DNA from 2 places in the Stenotrophomonas sp. NPDC077659 genome. Region 1 is predicted to be linked to the other one. Evidence: riboswitches for the same ligand, from Rfam matches in the RefSeq annotation. Region 1 holds a riboswitch; the other holds the start of a gene.

Region 1 (7,523 bases):
TTTTCACTGCGCACCACGGCCGTGACCTGGTGGCCGTGGGACAGGGCGTGGCGGGCAATCTGGCGGCCGATGTTGCCGGTGGCACCGACGAGGGCAATCTTCATGGCAGGACTCCTTGGGGCGGAATGGGGTAGGAACGACGCCACTGTAGGCCGCTGCAATTGATCTAAAAACAGCGTATAACGCGCTTGTTTGTTGCATGGATCGAGCAGATGGACCGATTGACCGCCATGACCGTGTTCGTCGAGGTGGCCGAGCGCGGCAGCCTGACCGCGGCCGCCGAGGCGCTGGACATGTCCCGCGCCATGGTCAGCCGCTACCTGGCCGAAGTGGAGGGTTGGCTGGGCGCGCGGCTGCTGCACCGGACCACCCGGCGTATCAGTCTCACCGGCGCGGGTGAGGCCGCGCTGGCGCGCTTCCGGCAGATGCTGGCCATCGGCGAGGAGCTGCAGGGCGAACTGGCCAGTGACGATCCCGAGCCGCACGGCACCCTGCGCATCACTGCCAGCGTGTCGTTCGGGCAGAGTCACCTGGCACGCGCCGTGGCCGCCTTCGTCCAGCGCCATCCCGCCGCGCGCATCGAACTGCTGCTGGTCGACCGCATGGTCAACCTGGTGGAAGAGCGCGTGGACCTGGCCGTACGCATCGCCCGACAGATCGACCCGAGCCTCATCGCGCGACGGCTGGCCACCTGCCGTTCGGTGCTGTGCGCCACCCCGGCCTATCTGCAGGCGCATGGCACGCCCACCACGCCGGAGCAGCTGCCCGCGCACAACTGCCTTACCCACCACTACGTCGGCAGGAGCCTGTGGCAGCTGCACCGCGGAGGTCGCTCGCTGACGGTGGCGGTGGGCGGCAACATCAGCGCCAATGAAGCCTCGCTGCTGCTGGAAGCGGTGCGCGCCGGTGCGGGCATCGCCATGCTGCCGACCTACCAGGTGGCGCCGCTGCTGCGTTCGGGCGAACTGGTGCAGCTGCTGCCAGCCTATGAGCTGGACGCGCTGGGCATTCATGCCGTGTACGCATCGCGTCGACAGCAGCCCGCTATCATGCGCCGGTTCCTGGATTTCCTGGCCGAGTGTTTTGCCAGCCCGGCCTTCCAGGACCTGGAGTGGCGCCCACCGATCAAGGAGGACACATGAACCATGGACAGGCATTGCTCGACCACAACCGCGCGGCCTGGGACCGCCAGGCCCGCGAGGCAGGGGACTGGTCACGCCCGGTAGATGCCGGAACGATTGCAGCCGCCCGCCAGGGCCGCTGGCAGGTGCACCTGACACCCCGCGCACTGCCACTGGACTGGCTGGGCGATGTGCGCGGCCGCCGCATCCTCTGCCTGGCCTCGGCCGGTGGCCAGCAGGCACCTGTATTGGCCGCTGCAGGTGCAGTGGTCACCGTATTCGATCTGTCTGATGGGCAGCTGGCGCAGGACCGCAGCGTGGCCGAACGCGATGGCCTTGCACTGCGCACCGTGCAGGGGGACATGCGCGACCTGCATGCCTTCGGCGATGGCAGCTTCGATGTGGTGTTCCATCCCATTTCCAATCTGTACGTGCCCGATGTGCGCCCGGTCTGGGCCGAGTGCCAGCGGGTGCTGGCCCGCGATGGGCTGCTGCTGGCCAGCTTCTACAACCCGGTGGTGTTCGTGGGTGCGCGTGATCCGCAGCTGCAGGAACAGGGCTTGATCCGCCCGCGTTACGCCATTCCGTACTCGGATCTGGAAGATCTGCCGGCCGACGAGCGCAAGGCCAAGCTCGCACGCGGCGAAGCGCTGACCTTCGGCCACGGCCTGGGCGAACTGATCGGTGGCCAGCTCGACGCCGGCTTCGTGGTCGAGCGCTTCATGGAAGACTGGCAGCCGCGCCCGCGTTTCCTGATCGACCGCTACCTGCCCACGTTCCTGGCCACCCGCGCGCGGCGCATCGGTTGAGGCGGAGCGGTTGCAGGGGCGGGCGTACAATGGACGGCCCACGTCGCACAGGTGCCGTCCGTTGTCGTATCCCTATTCGTTGGTTGTGTTCGATCTCGACGGCACGCTGGTGGACAGCGCGGCCGATATCGCCGAAGCGCTGAACCGCACGCTGGAAGACATCGGCCTGGCGCGCGTGCCCGAAGCTACCGTGCTGGGCTGGATCGGCGATGGCGTGCGGCGGCTGGTGGAGCAGGCGGTGCACGCCGCCGGTCGTGACATAGATCTGGCCGAGGTGATGCCCACCTTCATGGTGCACTACCGCCAATGCCTGCTGCGCAGCCCGCGCCTGTTCGACGGCGTGCCCGAAGCGCTGGCCCTGTTGCGCACGCGGGGTGTGCCGCTGGCCATCTGCACCAACAAGCCGGCCGCGCTGGTGCCGCCGCTGCTGCAGCACCTGGGCATCGATGCCGCGTTCTCACTGGTGCTGGGCGGTGATTCTCTGCCGCAGCGCAAGCCCAGTGGCGAACCGCTGCGACATATCGCCGCGCACTTCGGGTTGGCTGTGGACACCTGCCTGATGGTGGGTGATTCGCTTACCGATTACCGCGCCGCCGAGGATGCCGGCATGCCGATCACACTGGTGCGCTATGGATACCCGCGTGGCCTGGACCTGGAAAACGCCCACGCCGTGGCCGTGATCGACGACCTGCGTGAACTGCCCGGGCTGGCCGCCGACATCCCCACGCCGTGATGCCCAAGCCGAGCATGGGCTCGGCTCTACAGTAGATCGACGCCATGCGTCGATGGCGGCATCGGTCGCTTTGCTGACGCACCCATGTAGAGCAGAGCCCGCGCTCGGCTGTGTTCGGCGCGAACCCCGCAGTCGAGCAAGCTCGACGCTACGAACTGGATGCCCAAGCCGAGCATGGGCCCGGCTCTACAGTAGATCGACGCCATGCGTCGATGGTGTGGTCCCCTATTTCGGCTGGTAACGCACGCTCAGCTGATATTCGCGGCCCGGCTGGTTGAACCACGCCACGGTCTCGTAGCGACGGTCGAACACATTCGCCACGCGCGCCAGCAACGACCACGATGGCGTCAGCACATATTCCACGCGCAGGTCCAACGTGCCGTACCCGCCCAGCCTCACCGTGTTGCTGGCATCGTCGTAGCGCTTGCCCGCACCCTGCACGGTCAGCCCGGCGCGGACGTTGCCGAAGCGGCGGTCGATGTCCAGGCGTGCGGTCTGCTGCGCACGGCGCGGCAGCCAGTTGTCGAACTGCGCGCTGCCAGCCGTGCGGTTGCGCGGATCGGTGTAGCTCAGCTGGCCATTGATGTCGAAGCCGGCCAGCACCGTGCCTGCCGTCAGTTCGGCGCCGCGGATCCGCGCCTTCTCGACCTGCTGCATCATGAACGTTGCCGCATCGTAGGTGATCAGGTCATCGATGCGGGTCTCGTACAGGTCCACGCCCCAGTGCCAGCCCCGGCCATGCTGCGACAGGCCGATGTTGGCGCTCTTCGACTTCTCCGGGTCCAGCGTCGGCACGCCGCTCCAGGGGTCGTACAGGTCGCTGAAGGTGGGTGCCTTGAACGCAGTGCCGTAGCTGGCATTCACCCGCAGGCCGTGGCCCAGTTCCACCGCCCAGCCGAGACTGCCGGTGGCGTGGTTGCCGAACTGCGCGTTGTCATCGTTGCGCGCGCTCAGCTGCAACTGGTGGCGGCCGAACCGGCCCTGGTACTGCGCGAACACGCCGGTGTTGCGGCGGCTGTCGACCAGATAGCCGGCGCTGCTGCCATCCAGGTTGTCTTCGCTCCAGTCCACCCCGGTGCTCAGCAGCTGGCCCTCGGCCAAGCCGATGTCCGCCTGCAGCGATGCATTGTCGCGGTGCGTCTGCGCGCTGCCGGACACACCGAAGTCACCGTAGTTGTCTGATTCGTTGTCGCTGCGGCCGACACTGGCGGTGAACGCCAGGCGCTCGCTCGGTGTGTAGCGCAGCTTGCCGGACATCACCTGCTGCAGCGTTTCCGAATAGTTGTAGTAGCCGTCGTAGTGGTTCTCGCCTTCAGCGCGCAGGGCGCTGCCTTCCACGCTCCACTGCTCGTTGAAGGTGTAGCCGCCGCGCAGGCTCTTGGACAGGTTGCGGTAGCCATCGCGATCGGGCTCATCGGCATAGCAGCCGGTGAACAGCGTGGCCGAGCCACGGCAGGCGTTGATGCCATCGGTGTGCTGGTAGGCGATGTCGGCACCGAACCAGCCGTGTTCGCCGCTGCCACCGATGCCCCCGTTGGCTTCGCGCAGGCCGTTGCTGCCACCGCCGAGCTGGAAGTGCGGGCTGAATTCACCGTGGTTGCGACGGGTGAATATCTGGATCACGCCCCCGATGGCATCGGCCCCGTACAGGCTCGACTGCGGACCACGGACGATTTCGACGCGCTCGATCTGCGCCAGCGGCAGGTCCTGGTACATCGCCAGGCCCAGGTCGGCGCTGTTGATGCGCACGCCGTCGACCAGCACCACGGTGTGCGAGGAGTTGGTACCGCGCAGGAACAACGAGCTTTGCTTGCCGAGGCCACCGGCGTTGGTGAGGTTGATGCCGGCGCGGCCGGCCAGCAGTTCCTGCAGCGAGGTGGCCTGGCTGGAGTCGATCTGCGCGCGGTCGATCACCTGCGCCGGCGCGATGCTGTCCTGCAGGGCGATGGGGGTGCGGGTAGCGGTGACCAGCACCTGGTCCAGCGCGGCGGTGTCATCGCTGGCCTGCGCATGGGCCAGAGCGGGCAGGGCGGCCAGCACGGCCAGGGACAGCATTCGGGACTGCAGCTTCATCGGGCGAACTCCGGGTGCCACGCACGCCCGCGTGACGAAGGGGAGGAGCCGCGAACGCAGGCAGGCGCCGAAGCCGCGGCAGCGCCACGGTCATCCAGCGCCATGCCCACCGCATCGCGACCTGAGGCTTCCGGGCCGGTCTCCGGGCTTGCCGCCGGTGGCGCGAGGCCACCGTCCAGGCGCCTTCCCATGCCAGCGGCACAGTGGCGGTGTTGCCTGGAACAGACGTGCTTACCGTTGCGGGGGCAGCGCCGGCCTGGCGTGTCGCCACGCGTCACCGGCTTCCCGTTTCAACCTGCCGGCCAAGGCCGCAGGTCACCTGGAAGTGCGCGCAGTCTACGGCATCCCTGGCAACGAGTAGAGTCGAGCTCGCTCGACTGCCTTTGCGATGCCGTTGCCGATCCCGCTCGACCGTCCTTGCTCTGCCTTAGAATATCCCCTCGATCCCGTGGTGCCGTTGCCGATGTCCCCCCGTTTTCCGCTGCTCCCGCGTTGCCTGCACAGGGCGCACGCATGATCCTCGATCTGGTCCGCCACGCCGGCAATGGCCGCGACGAGTTCCTCGACGGCCGCAGCGATCCGCCGCAGTTGGCCCGCCTGCCGCAGGAACTGGTCGATGCCTACGCCGGGCAGGAATGGCAGCGGGTGATCAGTTCGCCGCGCCTGCGTTCGCTGCATACGGCCATGGCCCTGGCCACTCCGCGCGGGCTGGACGTGGACGCTGACGAGGAATGGGAAGAGCTGGATTTCGGTGATTGGGACGGGCAGTCGCTGTTCGACCTGCCAGAAGACGCGCTGGCGGCCTTCCATGCCGATCCGCACGCTTTCCCGCCGCCCAATGGCGAAAGCTGGGGCCATTTCGAGCGCCGCATCGCGCGCGCGCTGGATCGCCTGCTGGATGACGATGATCCCGTGCCGACGGTGGTGGTCAGCCATGGCGGCCCACTGCGGATGGTGCTGTCGCAGGTCTGCGGGCTGCCGCTGTCGCTGTGCTGGGCACTGCGCATCGACCACGGCACGCGCTTGCGGGTGTGGCTGGAGCGCGGCGAAGTGGGCCTGGTCGGCGAGCTGCTGGAACTGCAGCAGCCGTAAGCCGCATCACCGTGGTAGTGCCGGCCGCTGGCCGGCATTCCCTGGAACGTCGCGATGATCGCGCGGTTGCCGGCCAGTGGCCGGCACTACCGGTCCCTCAATCTTCGGCGAAACGGTCTTCGCCATCCTCCCCGGTGTCGAAGCGCTGCTCATGCACCGGGCCCGATGCCGGGCCGGCCGGCTTCAGCGGGTGCGCGGCGATGCGTGCTTCGTAATCCTGCACCAGCGCCTCGCGCTGCGCTTCGCCCAGCTCCTGCCAATGGCAGTCCAGCAGCGCGCCTTCCAGCGAATAGAGCAGGTTCAGGCTCGGCTTGAAGCCGGCGCGCTTGACCTTGACGAAGGCCCCGACCGCGCCGAGCGCGGCCAGATCCTCGCGGCTGCGCAGGCCAACCTGGCGCAGCCACGCCGCACTCTTCGGGCCGATGTTGCGCAGCTTCGGTGCGCTCATCCCAGGGCCTCGACGAACACGCGGGCGATGGCTTCCAGACCGGCCTGGTCCTCGGCATCGAAGCGGCCCACCGTCGGGCTGTCGATGTCGAACACGCCGATCAGTTCATCACCGCGCAGCAGCGGTACCACCAGTTCCGAGCGCGATGCCGAATCGCAGGCGATGTGGCCCGGGAAGGCATCGACATCTTCCACGCGCTGGGTGACGCGCTGGCTGGCGGCGGCACCGCACACGCCCTTTTCCAGCGGGATGCGTACGCAGGCCGGCAGGCCCTGGAACGGGCCGACCACCAGCTCCTTGCCGTCGTACAGGTAGAAGCCCACCCAGTTCAGGTCGGGCAGGGCGTGGTAGACCAGTGCGGAGAGGTTGGCCGCGTTGGCGATGCGGTCGGACTCGCCGTAGACCAGGCCGCGGGCCTGTTCCAGCAGCTGGGCGTATTGTTCCGGCTTGCTGCCGGTAAGCGAGGCATTGGCGAACATGCCCGCAGTCTAGCAAGCGCACGGGACCGGCGATAATGCACGCTCTGTTGCATGCCTGGAGCTGTTGATGCCCCTGCCCAACCTGATGCCGCCGGCCGTGTTCGTCACCGGGACCGATACCGAAATCGGCAAGACCGCCAGCAGCACCGCGCTGCTGCATGCGCTGCGCGGGCGCGGGCTGCGTGCGGTGGGCATGAAGCCGGTGGCCAGTGGCAGCCAGGACCTCGGCCAGGGCCTGCGCAACGAGGATGCCCTGGCCCTGCAGGCGGCCAGCTGGCCGGTGCCGGACTACGCCGACCTGAACCCCTATGCGCTGCGGCATCCGCTGGCGCCGGAACTGGCCGCCGCCGAGGACGGGGTGCAGGTGCAGCTGGCACCGATCCTGGCCGCGTTCGAGCGCCTGCGTGCCAGCGCCGACGTGGTGGTGGTGGAAGGCGTGGGCGGCTGGCTGGCACCGGTATCGGCCACGCTGGACCAGCTGGATCTGGTGCGCGCGCTGCGCCTGCCGGTGCTGCTGGTGGTGGGCATGCGCCTGGGCTGCGTGAATCACGCGCGGTTGACCGCGCAGGCGCTGCAGGCCAACGACGTGGAGTGCCTGGGCTGGATCGGCAACCATATCGATCCCACAATGCAGCGCCAGGACGAGAACTTCGCCATCTTGCAGCAGCGCCTGCCGATGCCGTGCTGGGGCCGGTTGCCCCACCTGCCCGGTGCGGATGGCCGAACCCTGGGCGCACACCTGGCAGCGGAGCAGCGGTAGAGTCGACT
Region 2 (7,523 bases), on a different contig from region 1:
CTGATGCTGCGTGGAAATGTGCCCGCACCGGTGTACGACATGCTTGAGGCGTTCCGCAAGAGTGCACCGGCCTACGGCCAGCTGGTGGCCGAGTACCGCTTCATCGAACAGTACAAGGCCGCCTGGAAGGACGCGCCCTACGCGCCCACGTTCGTCACTACCGATGCGGTGGTGGTGCACTCGGGCCACGTGCTGCTGGTGCGCCGCCGTTCGGAGCCCGGCAAGGGCCTGTGGGCGCTGCCTGGTGGTTTCGTCGGCCAGGACCAGAGCCTGCTCGACAGCTGCCTGCGCGAACTACGCGAAGAGACCCGGCTGAAGATTCCGCTGCCGGTGCTGAAGGGCTCGCTGAAGAGCCAGCAGGTGTTCGACCACCCCGACCGCAGCCAGCGCGGCCGCACCATCACCCATGGTTTCCACTTTGAATTCCCGGCCGGTGATCTGCCCCCGGTGCGCGGCGGCGATGACGCCGACAAGGCGCGCTGGATTCCGGTGAGCGAAGCCCTGGACATGGGCCCGCAGCTGTACGAAGACCACCTGCACATCCTGGAGTATTTCCTGGGCCGCGGCTGACCTGCCCGGCCTTTCCCACTGGCGGATAGACCGCTGGTGTCACCCGACGCGAAGGAGCTTCCGTCATGCACTACCTCGATAACCTTCTCCTCAACACCGACAGCTACAAGGCCAGCCACTGGCTGCAGTACCCGCCCGGTACCGATGCCACGTTCTTCTACGTGGAATCGCGCGGCGGCCTGCACGACCGCACGGTGTTCTTCGGCCTGCAGGCCATCCTCAAGGACGCCCTGGCGCGGCCGGTCACTCACGCCGACATCGATGACGCCGCCGCGGTGTTCGCCGCGCATGGCGAACCGTTCAACGAAGCCGGTTGGCGCGATATCGTCGACCGCCTCGGTGGCCACCTACCGGTACGTATCCGCGCCGTGCCGGAAGGCAGCGTGGTGCCTACACACCAGGCGCTGATGACCATCGAGTCGACCGACCCGGCCGCGTTCTGGGTGCCTTCGTACCTGGAAACCCTGCTGCTGCGCGTGTGGTACCCGGTCACCGTGGCCACCATCAGCTGGCATGCGCGGCAGACCATCGCCGGCTTCCTGCAGCAGACCAGCGACGATGCGCAGGGGCAACTGCCGTTCAAGCTGCACGATTTCGGCGCACGTGGTGTATCGAGCCTGGAATCGGCCGCACTGGGCGGTGCCGCGCACCTGGTCAACTTCCTCGGCACCGATACCGTCTCGGCGCTGTGCCTGGCGCGTGCGCACTACCACGCGCCGATGGCCGGCTCTTCGATACCCGCTGCCGAGCACAGCACCATCACCAGCTGGGGCCGCGATCGCGAAGTAGATGCGTACCGCAACATGCTGCGCCAGTTCGGCAGGCCCGGTGCGATTGTCGCCGTGGTGTCGGACAGCTATGACATCTACCGCGCCATCAGCGATCACTGGGGTACCACCCTGCGCGATGAAGTGATCGCCTCGGGCGCCACCCTGGTCATCCGTCCCGATTCGGGCGACCCGGTGGAGGTGGTGGCCGAAAGCCTGCGCCGGCTGGATGAGGCCTTCGGCCACACGATCAACGGCAAGGGCTACCGCGTGCTCAACCACGTGCGGGTGATCCAGGGCGATGGCATCAACCCGGACACGATCCGCGCCATCCTGCAGCGCATCACCGGGCAGGGTTACGCCGCGGACAATGTGGCGTTCGGCATGGGCGGCGCGCTGCTGCAGCGGCTGGACCGCGATACGCAGAAGTTCGCGCTGAAGTGCTCGGCCGCGCGGGTGGACGGTGCATGGATCGACGTCTACAAGGACCCGATCACCGACGCGGGCAAGGCCAGCAAGCGCGGCCGCATGCGCCTGCTGCGCCGGCTGGATGATGGCAGCCTGCACACCGTGGCGCTGCCGGCTGATGGCGATGAAACGCTGCCGGCGGGATTTGAGGATGCGATGGTGACCGTGTGGGAGAACGGCCGCCTGCTGCATGACCAGCGGTTGGAGGACATCCGCGCGCGGGCGGCGGGCCAGCGGTAAGGGTGCATCCACGCATGGCGTGGATCTACTGGAACGGCCCCCTTGACTGGTTCCAGCAAGCCGTCCACCGTGGGCACGCCGAAGGTATCCCTGCCGTGGCTGGATGGTGGCAGGGATTTGAACGGGAATCCGGTGAAGGCGCCTCGCGCGCCCATTCCGGAGCTGCCCCGCAGCGGTGAATGGAAACGAATCCTGCCAACAGCACTGGGCGCGCGCCTGGGAAGCGGCAGGTAGTAGGTGGGCTGCGGCCCGTGTCCATCAGCCCGAATACCGGCCCCGGCCGGGGGACACGACCGTCCCCTGATTCGACCTGGAATCTCCGCGGGGAGGTTGCCGGGGCCACTGTCGTCCTGCGCGTGCAGGCGGCGTGGTCGCGTGCGTCCTGTTCACGGTTTCCGGCCAGACCCGTTGCCCACGCCCAGATGCACCCGACGATGACCGAGTTCCAACGCCCCGCCCTGTCCCTGCCCGCCGACGGCAAGCGCCTGCTGCTGCATTCGTGCTGCGCGCCCTGTTCGGGCGAAGTGATGGAGGCGATCACCGCCTCCGGGATCGACTACGCGATCTTCTTCTACAACCCCAACATCCACCCGGTGAAGGAGTACGAGCTGCGCAAGCAGGAAAACATCCGCTTTGCCGAGCAGCACAGCATTCCCTTCATCGATTGCGACTACGACACCGACAACTGGTTCAGCCGTGCGCGCGGCATGGAAAACGAACCCGAGCGCGGCATCCGCTGCACGATGTGCTTCGACATGCGTTTCGAGCGCACCGCGCTGTACGCGCATGAGCATGGCTACGACACCATCAGCTCGTCGCTGGGCATTTCGCGCTGGAAGAACATGGCACAGATCAACGACTGCGGCATCCGCGCCGCGTCGCGCTACGAGGGCCTGCAGTACTGGGATTACAACTGGCGCAAGGGCGGTGGTGCCAGCCGCATGGTGGAAATCAGCAAGCGCGAGCAGTTCTACCAGCAGGAATACTGCGGCTGCGTGTACTCGCTGCGCGATGCCAACCGCCACCGCCGCGAAACCGGCCGCGAGCGCATCAAGATCGGCCTGCTGTATTACGGCCAGGACAATGAAACACCGCCGGGCGATTGACGCGAGCGCAGGGGGCGGCCACGCTGGTCGCCCCTTCCGTGCTGCTGGACCCTGCCATGACCGCCCTGCCCGCCGATGTCGCCCTGCTGGTGATCGACCTGCAGCCGGACTTCATGCCTGGTGGCGCGCTGGCCTGTGACCAGGGCGATGCGCTGGTGGCACCGATTGCAGAACTGCTGGCGCAGCGCCGCTACCGCACGGTCGTGGCCACCCAGGATTGGCACCCGGCTGACCATGCGTCCTTCGCCAGCCAGCATCCCGGCAAGCGACCGTTCGAGAGCATCCTGCTTCACGCCCAGCCGCAGACCCTGTGGCCGGACCACTGCGTGCAGGGCAGCGACGGCGCCGCGCTGCACCCGGATGTGGACTGGACCGTGGCCGACCTGATCCTGCGCAAGGGCACCCGCCCGCAGGTGGATTCCTACAGCGCCTTCCGCGAGAACCACGGCCCGGAGGGCGAACGCCCGCCGACCGGCCTGGCCGGCTGGCTGCATGAGCGCCGCATCCGCGAGGTGCACGTGTGCGGCCTGGCGCGCGATTACTGCGTGCTGTGGAGCGCCCAGGACGCGGTGAAATCCGGCTTCCGGGTGAAGTTCCTGTGGGAGCTGACCCGGCCGGTGACCGAAGCCAACGACGCGATGGTGCGCGAGGCGCTGGGCAAGGCGGGGATTGCGGTGGTTTGACGCGTGGCCGCCGGGCATGGCCCGGCGCTACCTCATCCCCGAGATTGGTAGTGCCGGCCGCTGGCCGGCAACCGGCAACTGTCGCGTCTGCCGCTTGCGCACCCCTGCCCACAGCAAGACAATGAACCCATCCAGCCCCTCAAGTACGCCCCCCTACAGATCGCGGGACGGCCGAACCAGGGGCTTTTCATTGGATGGAACCGGAAGGCAACGGCATGCCAACAGCGATCCTCATCGATGGCGGCTATTTTGTTAAGCGATTCCGTCGCATCGAGCCGCACAACGCGCATAATGCCGAACGTGCTGCAGAAGTGGCACACCGATGGACTCTCGCGCACCTGACTTCGTCGGGCTGCGACAGGCGCGATCTCTACCGCATCTTCTTCTACGACTGCCCGCCGCTGCAGAAGCGGATGCACAACCCGATATCTGGTGTCTGCATCAACTATGCGCAGTCGCCCGAAGCACTATTCAGGGTCGGCCTGCATGACGCTTTGAAGCAGAAACGGAAAGTGGCCTTGAGGCTTGGTCATCTCGCGGACTCCAACGCATGGACGACTGATTCCCGAACGCTTGATGCGCTACTGAAAGGCAAACGCGAATTTTCCGCGCTCCTGCCGAGCGACCTGCACCCGGAGGTGAGGCAGAAGGGCGTCGATATGCGTATTGGCTTGGACATCTCCTCACTATCACTGAAACGACAGGTTCGTCAGATCATTCTGGTAGCGGGAGATGCGGATTTCATTCCAGCCGCCAAACTCGCGCGGCGCGAGGGCGTTGACTTCATTCTGGATCCGATGTGGTCTTCGATTCCGCCCGGCCTTCTAGAACACATTGATGGCGTTCGTTCAACGTGCCCCAAGCCCATCAGCAGGAAAGAAGCGTGGAGCAGCTCCGCCGGGCATGGCCCGGCGCTACCCGATCACGCCCGTTGGTAGCGCCGGGCCACGCCCGGCGGACGCGGGATGGACGACGCGTTACCGGAACACCACCGTGCGGTGCCCGTTGAGCAGAATGCGGTGCTCCACATGCCGGCGCACGGCACGCGCCAGCACCTGCGATTCGGTATCGCTGCCCAGCCGCACCAGCTCGCGCGGCGCCATGGCGTGGTCCACGCGGGCCACGTCCTGTTCGATGATCGGGCCTTCGTCCAGATCTTCGGTGACGTAGTGCGCGGTGGCGCCGATGATCTTGACCCCGCGCGCGTGCGCCTGGTGGTACGGCTGCGCGCCTTTGAAGCTGGGCAGGAAGCTGTGGTGGATGTTGATGGCGCGGCCCGCAAGTGCGCGGCACAGCGTGGGCGACAGGATCTGCATGTAGCGCGCCAGCACGACCAGATCGATGCGTTCGCGTTCGACCAGGTCAATGATCTGCTGTTCCTGCACCGCGCGCGTTTCTGCGTTCACCGGCAGGTGGTGGAACGGCACCTGGTAGGACGCGGCCAGCGGCGCGAAATCGGCGTGGTTGGAGGCCACTGCGGCAATGTCCACTTTCAGCTGGCCGCTATGGGCGCGGAACAGCAGATCGTTCAGGCAATGGCCCTGCTTGCTGACCAACACCAGCAGGCGCGCGCGGCGACGCCCATCGTGCAGCTGCCAATCCATGCCGTAGTCGGCCGCCAGCGTGGCCATGGCGGCATGCACGGTGTCGAGCGGCAGGCTCGCATCGCGGTCGAAATGCACGCGCAGGAAGAAGCGGCCGCTTTCCTCATCGCCGAACTGCTGGGCGTCGAGGATGTTGCAGCCGTGGTCGAACAACAGCCCCGAGACGCGGTAGACGATACCGGTGCGGTCGGGGCAGGACAGGGTAAGAATGGAATCGGGGCGCATCGCCCGAGTTTAGGGCAGCGCCGTGGCGGCGGGGACGATGGTCACCGATGCAACCGAACTGCTTGGTACAGACCCAAGCGATACTTGCCCTCCCGCATGGCAAGCTGGCCGGTCATGAACCTGTTGCAGCTCATCCGCAGCTTCACCCGCACCGCGCAGACCGGCAGCATTGCCGCTGCCGCTCGCCAGCTGGGCATCAGTGCCACTGCGGTGGGCCAGAACATCACCCGGCTGGAAGCCCACCTGGGCGTGCGCCTGCTCAATCGCAGCACGCGGCAGCTGGCGCTCAGCGAGGCCGGTGCGGTGTATCTGGCGCAGGTGCGCCATATCGAGGCCGACCTGGCGCGCGCGCAGGCGATGGTCACTGCGGGTGATATCGAACCGTCCGGGCCGCTGCGCATCGCCAGCAGCAGCGCATTCGGCCGCCATGTGCTGGCACCGCTGCTGCCCAGCCTGCAGCAGCGCTACCCGCAACTGCAGCTGGAACTGTGCCTGAGCGATCGCGCCGTGCAGCACGGGCCGGAAGCGGTGGATGCCAGCATCCGCATCGGTGCGCAGTTGGAAGATGGTCTGGTGGCGCGGCCGCTGGCGCGCATCCCGTTCGTGTTCTGTGCGTCGCCCGCCTACCTGGAGGCGCAGGGCACACCGCGCGATCCGGCCGAGCTGAGCCGCCATTGTGGCCTGCTGCACCGCTTCCCCACCGATGGCCGACCGCTGCGCTGGGGCCTGCTGAAGGATGGCCAGCGGGTGGACGCGGCGCTGCCGCCGAGCATGGTCTGCGATGACATCGACGCGCTGGCCCAGCTGGCTGCAGCGGGTGCGGGCGTCACCCGGCTGGCCGCGTTCGTGGCCGAGCCGTACCTGCGCGATGGCCGCCTGCAGGCGGTATTCGGCCCGGCCAGCGCGTGGCAGCCGGAGCCGATGGAGGTGTTCTTCTGCGTAAGCGACCGCCGCGATTTCACCGCGAAGATCCGTGCCCTGTTCGAGCACCTGCAGGCCGGCATGACGCCGGCCTGGCAGGTCTGAGGTTCAGCGCGCGCGAAACACGTTGCGTACTTCGCGCGGCTCGCAGCGCAGGTACTGCGGCGACGGCACCACGCTGTCGCCCAGCGCCGCAGCGGCGTGCCACGGCCAGCGCGGGTCGTACAGGATGCCGCGCGCCAGGGCGATGGCATCGGCCTGGTTGTGGCGCAGGATCGATTCGGCCTGTTCCGGCTCGGTGATCAGGCCCACCGCAATGACCGGCATGCGCAGCTTCTTCGCCTTGATGGCTGCCGCGAACGGCACCTGGTAGCCCGGGCCGACGCTGATCTTCTGGCGCTCGTCGAGGCCGCCGCTGGACACATGCAGGAAGTTGCAGCCGCGCGCGTCCAGCACCTGGGCCAGTGCTTCGCTCTGCACCAGGTCCCAGCCGCCGTCAACCCAGTCGGTGGCGGAGATACGCACGCCCACCGATACCTTGTCCGACACCGCTTCGCGCACCGCATCGAACACTTCCACCAGCAGGCGCAGGCGGTTCGGCAGCGAGCCGCCGTAACCATCGGTGCGGCGGTTGCTGAGCGGGGAGAGGAACTGGTGCAGCAGGTAACCGTGCGCGGCGTGGATCTCGATCAGCTCCAGGCCCAGGCGTTCGGCACGCACTGCGCTGGCGGCGAAGGCGGCGATGATCTCGGCAATGCCGGCGTCATCCAGTGCCTCCGGCGCAGGATCGGCGGCGTGGAACGGTACCGGCGACGGTGCGACGGTGGCCCAGCCGTTGGCATCGTCGGCCGGCAGCTGGCGGCCACCGTCCCACGGGCGGGCGGTGGAGGCCTTGCGCCCCGCGTGGGCCAGCTGGATGCCCAGCGGCATCGACGACCA

Evidence for each region. Region 1 has a riboswitch for cobalamin ahead of btuB (TonB-dependent vitamin B12 receptor). Riboswitches for the same ligand answer to the same signal wherever they lie in the genome.
Region 2: linked by a shared signal. The riboswitch ahead of ACQKDV_RS13930 (epoxyqueuosine reductase QueH) and the one ahead of btuB (TonB-dependent vitamin B12 receptor) in region 1 are both predicted to bind cobalamin.

What each region holds. Positions count from the first base shown of each region.
Region 1 is NZ_JBNNHG010000018.1:15,976-23,498, reverse strand. Features, by position in the region: gene ACQKDV_RS04675 (NAD(P)-dependent oxidoreductase) at 1-104, opposite strand, end outside; gene ACQKDV_RS04670 (LysR family transcriptional regulator) at 213-1,142, shown strand; gene ACQKDV_RS04665 (class I SAM-dependent methyltransferase) at 1,139-1,930, shown strand; gene gph (phosphoglycolate phosphatase) at 1,992-2,663, shown strand; gene btuB (TonB-dependent vitamin B12 receptor) at 2,889-4,736, opposite strand; cobalamin riboswitch at 4,853-5,074, opposite strand; gene ACQKDV_RS04650 (histidine phosphatase family protein) at 5,250-5,828, shown strand; gene ACQKDV_RS04645 (TfoX/Sxy family protein) at 5,926-6,276, opposite strand; gene ACQKDV_RS04640 (GAF domain-containing protein) at 6,273-6,755, opposite strand; gene bioD (dethiobiotin synthase) at 6,823-7,515, shown strand.
Region 2 is NZ_JBNNHG010000102.1:5,845-13,367, reverse strand. Features, by position in the region: partial or broken gene ACQKDV_RS13940 (bifunctional nicotinamide-nucleotide adenylyltransferase/Nudix hydroxylase) at 1-570, shown strand, start outside; gene ACQKDV_RS13935 (nicotinate phosphoribosyltransferase) at 636-2,045, shown strand; cobalamin riboswitch at 2,125-2,338, shown strand; gene ACQKDV_RS13930 (epoxyqueuosine reductase QueH) at 2,480-3,151, shown strand; gene pncA (bifunctional nicotinamidase/pyrazinamidase) at 3,208-3,834, shown strand; gene ACQKDV_RS13920 (NYN domain-containing protein) at 4,050-4,772, shown strand; gene purU (formyltetrahydrofolate deformylase) at 4,812-5,663, opposite strand; gene ACQKDV_RS13910 (LysR family transcriptional regulator) at 5,778-6,689, shown strand; gene ACQKDV_RS13905 (NADH:flavin oxidoreductase/NADH oxidase) at 6,693-7,523, opposite strand, start outside.